One region of the Agaribacillus sp. DX54 genome, then DNA from elsewhere that is predicted to be linked to it. Evidence: riboswitches for the same ligand, from Rfam matches in the RefSeq annotation. Region 1 holds a riboswitch; each other region holds the start of a gene.
The links. Region 1 has a riboswitch for cobalamin ahead of AC04NP_RS19210 (ABC transporter substrate-binding protein). Riboswitches for the same ligand answer to the same signal wherever they lie in the genome.
Positions count from the first base shown of each region.

Region 1 (2,202 bases):
TCAGGGTGGAAGATTTTAATGACATCTTTTAAGATGAGGTCGGGCCGGGCCATACCACTTTCCCAATAGTCATTGCCCCCATTTTCACTCATTCTTTTATTGAAGGTATATACGTTCCCATCCCTGAAAGCTTTAAAAAGGGTATATCTCTCATCCATCATTTCCAGTTCTTTTAGCGACTCAGCCCTCGGGCCAATCCAAAAATCGGACTCAATTAAGTTATCGAGAACCACTTCAAAACTAAGTGGGAGGCTACCTGTTGATTTCTCATTTTTATAATAATAATCTCCACCCGCATCTTGGATAAGCTTGGTTAGATAACTATTTGAACCTGGCATATACCAGGTTCCTTTAAAATTATTCCCCGTCATAATAGCAGGCCGGAAATCAATGTCTGCCGTAATCGCTCTTGCTTTCAGGTATTCCTTTTCGATACGCCTGAAGATAGAATCTGCCTTTTCATCTTTATTGAAAAAAGCCCCGACAAACTTAATCCATTCTGCCCTCGCCAGCATATTCTTCTCCATCCATTCAACGTTATAAGAAATCGGTACACCGGCCTCTGTCAAACGTTCATCTTCATTTCTTACATTATCAACACCTGTTTTCATGACTAAGTCAGGGGATAAATCCAATAAAATTTCCAGGTTGCTTTCCTTAAGAGAGCCTACTTGTCGTATTTGACCCTCGCTGATTTTTTTGTAGATATGGGGGTTATACACATACCTGTCATTCGATACTCCTGTGATTTTGTCCAGTTCGTCCAGCAATCCAATCAAACCAATGTGGGGGCTGGATGTGGTAACCACCTCATCAATTGGTACCGGAATCACAAACTCTGCCCAGTCGACGGAGAAAGGTGCTGCTGCCTCTTTTGAATACAGAACATAAGAAACCAACGTATCATCTTCCACCCAAGGGTTTTTGACAATAACGGACTTAAAATTTTCGTGAACCGCTATCGTGAAGTGTTTGGCATAGGTTATTTCAGGTGTAAATGAGGTGACCGCCTTAACCGAGTCGGAGGCTTCACTTTTTGCTGATTGATTTTGAGTTTGCTGGCAAGCAACTAGTAAAATGAGTAGCGTGGTGCCTATTAGATACGTTTTCATTCATTCATCATTAATCCATTGTTTCAATTCACAAAAAGGCGATAAATGCATGGAACGTAGTTGTCCCTGTATGTTGTTGCATTCGATAACTTCATCCCCTAAGCGTCGAATTGTTGGTTTTGAAATAGGTAGGTCTTCTGGCTTGCCAAGTTTTATGCCTTCCCATCCCGACAGGTCGGGATAGTGGCCTTAGTTTTAAAACCCCTCAGAAAGTCTGAGTTTGGCTTACAGCTGCGGGGGCAGCTCCGGAATTTATCCATTTGAAGATATCACCGGATTCCCTTTTATGCTTATGCACCTTATTTCAGGTGTAAAGGTAAGCTTCTCTCATGATTTTATTTTAATTAACCTAATTAAATCCGTTTTTGAAATTTCAACTTCATCCATTAAAAAACTTAATTATGCTCTTTTCTCTTTTAGTTCGTGAATAAGTATAAATTTGTGGCCAATTCGGTTTCCATGTTTTTAACCTTTAAAACATGGGATTAAAAGGGAATCTTGTGAAAATCAAGAACTGTCCCCGCAACTGTAAGTTCAGTAAGCTTGGGCCAAATCGAATTCCACTGTCCCGACCTGTCGGGATGGGAAGGAAGCCTCAGTTGAACAAGTCAGGAGACCTGCCGAAGAAAATTATTTTCGAACTAAACTTCGGGTGAAAGTTGAAGTGAAGTCCACCACGTGCTCCACACAGCAGTTAAGCTCGTTTTATTAAATCTATGAAACAAAGAATGAAAAAAACCTGTTTATTAGCAGTATGCGTCTGCTTAGGTTTAACAGCAAAAGCGCAAGACTCCCTAAGAATTGTCCAACTGGATGATGTAGTTGTGACAGGGAACAAGACAGAAACAACGCTTGAAAAATCCGGTAAAACAATCTATAAACTTGACAGAAAGCAAATAGAAGCCAACAGAGGTAAAGATGTTACCGATTTGCTCAATGAAATACCCGGCGTGCAAATTGATGGGAACTTTGCCACCCCGGGAACTAATATCAGCTATCGAATTAGAGGAGCTCAAAGCGAACAAACATTGATACTTATTGATGGAATACCTTTTAATGATCCATCGGGTCTCACTCAAACTTTTGATCT
Region 1 is NZ_JBXEQE010000019.1:95,094-97,295, forward strand. Features, by position in the region: gene AC04NP_RS19210 (ABC transporter substrate-binding protein) at 1-1,112, opposite strand, end outside; cobalamin riboswitch at 1,223-1,429, opposite strand; cobalamin riboswitch at 1,547-1,751, shown strand; gene AC04NP_RS19215 (TonB-dependent receptor plug domain-containing protein) at 1,841-2,202, shown strand, end outside.

Region 2 (2,202 bases), on a different contig from region 1:
GGCTGGCTATCAATGCCGAAGCTGTTTATGCCGCCGGATCCCATAAAGTTTATAAGGAAGGGCAACACATCCGCTACACAGTTAGTAACGATGGAAAATATGTTTATGCCATTATGCTGAAATGGCCGGACAATAACAGTTTGATGCTGGAAAATGTCATCCCCAAAGCCGAAAGCGAAATCCGGCTCCTGGGCTATGACCGACCCCTGTCCTGGGAAGTCGACCCGGAAGAAAGCGAATTGGTTATCAATCTTCCCAAAGAACTCTGCGACGAAGCTAAGAGACCCGGTAAGTATGCGTGGAGTTTGAAGATACCGATTTGAGCTCAGAGGGGATAGGAGCGAGGGGTGAGGTAGGTGTTCCGGATTCCGGATTGGCAAAAAAAATGATTAAAATCAGGAATTTTTTATTCCCAGGTCCATTGCATACTTTAAATCAATGACTAGCTTTGTTTTGTATCAGGTTCTCAATTGCCCGTGCAATTGTGATTAAAAGGGAATCAGGTGTAAGTCCTGAACAGTTCCCGCTGCTGTAATCCTGTCCGGTGAAAAGCCGGAAACAGCTTTTAACAAAAAACCACTGCCTCATTAGCGTTGAGGTGGGAAGGAGTTAAAAGTCAGGAAAGTCAGAAGACCTGCCTTATACGGAAATATTTGTAACCTACGGTGAATGGGTTTATAGATAAGTCGGCTGGCGCTTCCCGTTGCTGTCCTATTTCGTACGTTACGAGTATTTTTTTACTTAGCCAGATAACGTGCGATGAAACCAACCTTTTTATCTTCTTACAGGTACCACTTCACGGAAGGCATCGTAGCCATTAACCTGGCTGTTTACCATCGTCTTTTCCCGATGCGTTTTGCAAAAAACCTGCCACTAATCCAATTTAAATCCATATGAAAAAGTTTGACCGGAAGATCATTTTGATACTATGTATGTTTGTGCTGAAGCCCGCGGCATCTCCACAACCTTTGGTAGCAGGCCACAGCCTGCCAATCAGCAAAGCAACCAGATATTGAACGGGCAGGAAGGCCCGCATTTTGCCGGCTTATCCACATCCCCTGAAAGCATGGCACGTACCGCAAACAACCGGCCTGTTGCGGAAACCGGGGGCAACCCCGATCCAAGCCCCTATGCCACACGGGTATTTGAGTACAAGCCGGCACCTGGGCAGTTTATTAATAAAGCACCCTTTGGGCTCCCCGGAAATGCAGACAATGTATTAGGTGCCCCGGATGGCTCGGTAATTTCACTTGGTGGCTTTGGAGGGTCCATCACCGTAGGCTTTGACCAGCCGATCAGGAACGACCCTCAAAACCCCTATGGAGTAGATTTCACCGTGGGCGGTAATGCATTTCCGAATTGGACAGAGCCGGGGGCGGTTATGGTAATGAAAGACGAAAACGGCAACGGCCTGCCCGATGACACCTGGTATGAGTTGGCAGGAAGTGACTATCATTTTAGCAGTTCCAAAAAAGTTGACATAACCTATTTCAATCCCGGTTACACCGTTGCCCATGATGTGCTTTGGGAAACCGGCGAGGGTGAAGCAGGGGTCATATTCAAAAACAATTTTCACGGCAGCCTTATTATCCGCAACCCGTCATTTTTAATAATGTTAACAACCTCGAGGAAAAGTATACAGGAACAGCGGTTAAAATCCGGGTAAACCGGAGCAATCCCGGTTTTGTAACTTCAGGAAGCCTCTCCTTCGGTTATGCAGACAATAAATCCGGTAACAGTACGCCTACTATACCCGGAAACCCTTATTTTGATGATGAAAACGGGCGTTCGGCAGACGGCTTCGACCTTTCCTGGGCCGTAAATGAGCAAGGCAATCCTGTGGTGCTCGATGAGGTACATTTTGTGAAGGTATATAACGCGGCACAGGAAAATGCCGGTTGGCTGGGGGAAGCTTCCACCGAGATCGAAGGATTTGCCATCACAACCCCCGACCCTGACTGGGTGCGGCGCGACTATTTGTTCCAGTTGATAGGCTCCGCCCCCTTCCAGTTGCTGAAAGGAGAAACGCATTCATTTGAAGGAATACTGTTTAAGAACGGTATACCGCAGGATGCCCTGGCATTCTGGAGTGTGTCGGATGAAAGTCTTGGAAACATTGACCGGAACGGTAATTTTAGCGCCCTGGAAAAAGGACAGGTCACCATCAGTTTTTCCGCCAACGCCGACCTGGAACCGGCAACT
Region 2 is NZ_JBXEQE010000001.1:138,351-140,552, forward strand. Features, by position in the region: gene AC04NP_RS00575 (alpha-L-fucosidase) at 1-323, shown strand, start outside; cobalamin riboswitch at 444-656, shown strand; gene AC04NP_RS00580 (hypothetical protein) at 929-1,666, shown strand; gene AC04NP_RS00585 (Ig-like domain-containing protein) at 1,864-2,202, shown strand, end outside.
Region 2: it holds a riboswitch for cobalamin, as region 1 does, so the genes downstream of both, AC04NP_RS00580 (hypothetical protein) here and AC04NP_RS19210 (ABC transporter substrate-binding protein) in region 1, are expected to answer to the same signal.

Region 3 (2,202 bases), on a different contig from region 1:
AACCGCAATGGCATTCCTCACAAAAACGTTTTGTTCCCTGGTAAACCTTCTTCTTCGTGCATTGGTTAGTTCGTCCATGGTTTGTCCTCTTTCATCAGCGGCTGCTGACATAACGCTTTTCATCTCTTCCATAGCCAAGGCTTCATTTAATCCTTGATCAACCGTTGCTTCTGGTACGTTCGGTGCGCTTTGAATATCGGCATCGTCTTGATTTTGGCATGATACTGCCGTGGCTAATACCACAGCAATCAATACATATTTGAATTTATGCATTAACATAGTTTTAGGGTTTAATTGATTGAAAATTTGTACTGGTACGTTATTTAAGATCTTAAACTTTCCCGCCACTAATTATCTACGGAATCTTCCAATATTCGTTTTTGGATATGTCACGAAAATATCACAGAATTATCACGAAATTATAACATCCCTCAACCTGGGGTATTATTGAAGAAAATCATTCGATTGTTATGTGCTGAAAATCAAATAATTAAGTGAGATTTGTCAAATCGCTGACATATTTTTTAATTTAAGAAAATATTTTTCAAACTTTTTCAAAAAAATTCCGACAAACAGTAAAAATTGACGAAGGCCAGCTTATCCCACTGTAAATCAAACCCTACTTTTAATTTTCCCGTTACGATTAACCTTGAGAATATCTATTCACTCTCAACTTGTATTCTAAGGTTAATCCAAGGAAGTAAGTACAGTTTTTTTAACAACTAGGGGCAATTTGCAATTGATAGTTGACAGTTGACAATTGACAATTATTTTATGGTGTACACTCTTGGTTTGGCGGTTATGTCGAATTATTTCATAAATTTCCTTACCTTCGTATTGCATTTGGCTTCAGGTGAATACTTCATTTACCAGAATTAAAAGGGAATCCGGTGAAAATCCGGAGCTATCCCCGTAGCTGTAAGCTTCGTGAATGCTGTTTTTTAAAATGCCACTTTTCCGGCAGACAGGAATGGGAAGGCAAAAACAGGTGAAGCAAGCCAGAAGACCTGCCTGATGTGAAACATTTTAAAAGGCTTTCGGTGGAAGAGTCAGGAGTGTAGCACATACAACAGGGTCATAGCATAGATTTTGTTGTAAACGATCCTACAGCCCTATACAAAATTATCGGAAGCTCATTGGTTCAATTTAAGCTTTTAGACAATGAGCAAAAAGTTAATCTTAGGTGGGTGGTGTGTGTGTTTTTCTTTGGTCACATCTGCTCAGACGCAGGATTCCCTGCGTACTGTAATTCCCTTAAATGAAGTTGTGGTATCGGCTTCCAAAATACCGCTGGAAAGAAAAGAAACAGCCAAACCGGTTCAGGTGATTACCTCCCAACAGATACGGAGTAGTGTAGGTAAAGATCTGGCACAGTTACTTAATGAGCAATCCGGCATTATTATCAACGGGGCTTACAGCAATCCGGGGAAGGACAAAAGTGTCTTTATCCGCGGGGCAAGCAGTAGCTACACGCTGATCCTGATCGATGGTATTCCAATTACCGATGCATCGGGTGTAGGTAATGCCTTTGATTTAAGGCTACTGTCTTTACAGCAAATAGAACGCATTGAAATCCTTAAAGGAAACCAATCTACCTTGTATGGCTCCGATGCCATCGCAGGAGTTATCAACATCATCACCCGCGGTTCGGTTGAAGCGCCTTTGTCTGTCCGGGGATCACTGAGTGTGGGTTCTTTCAACACCTCCGAGGCGGCAATCAGTGCAGTGGGCAAACACGGTATTTTTGGGTATAATGTTGGTTACAGCCGCGATATGGCCGGATTGCTTAAATGTTACACTTTGGCTATCCCCTTTTTCAAAAACATGCTGGCAGCAAACCGTATTTACAGTGCGATTTTATTTGGAGGATTTGAGTTAGCCAAAGTTCGGTTTAAAATATTGAGAAACCCTCAAACAACATGAAAACCGCTTTGGTTTCCTGGAGTGGCGGCAAGGATAGTTGTTATGCATTGATGATGGCTATCAGGCAAGGCTTGCAGCCCGCAGCTTTGCTCAACATGATGAACGAGCACGGTAAAGTTTCCCGTTCGCATGCTATACCCTTGCCGGTACTTCGGTTACAAGCCAAAGCCATGGGAAATATCCCGTTATATACAGTGCCGGCCTCCTGGTCAGCCTATGAAAAGGAATATATAGCTGCACTTAAAAGAATTAAGAAAGAACAGGAAGTTAATTGCGTAG
Region 3 is NZ_JBXEQE010000002.1:360,469-362,670, forward strand. Features, by position in the region: gene AC04NP_RS04315 (hypothetical protein) at 1-273, opposite strand, end outside; cobalamin riboswitch at 828-1,029, shown strand; gene AC04NP_RS04320 (TonB-dependent receptor plug domain-containing protein) at 1,162-1,923, shown strand; gene AC04NP_RS04325 (Dph6-related ATP pyrophosphatase) at 1,920-2,202, shown strand, end outside.
Region 3: it holds a riboswitch for cobalamin, as region 1 does, so the genes downstream of both, AC04NP_RS04320 (TonB-dependent receptor plug domain-containing protein) here and AC04NP_RS19210 (ABC transporter substrate-binding protein) in region 1, are expected to answer to the same signal.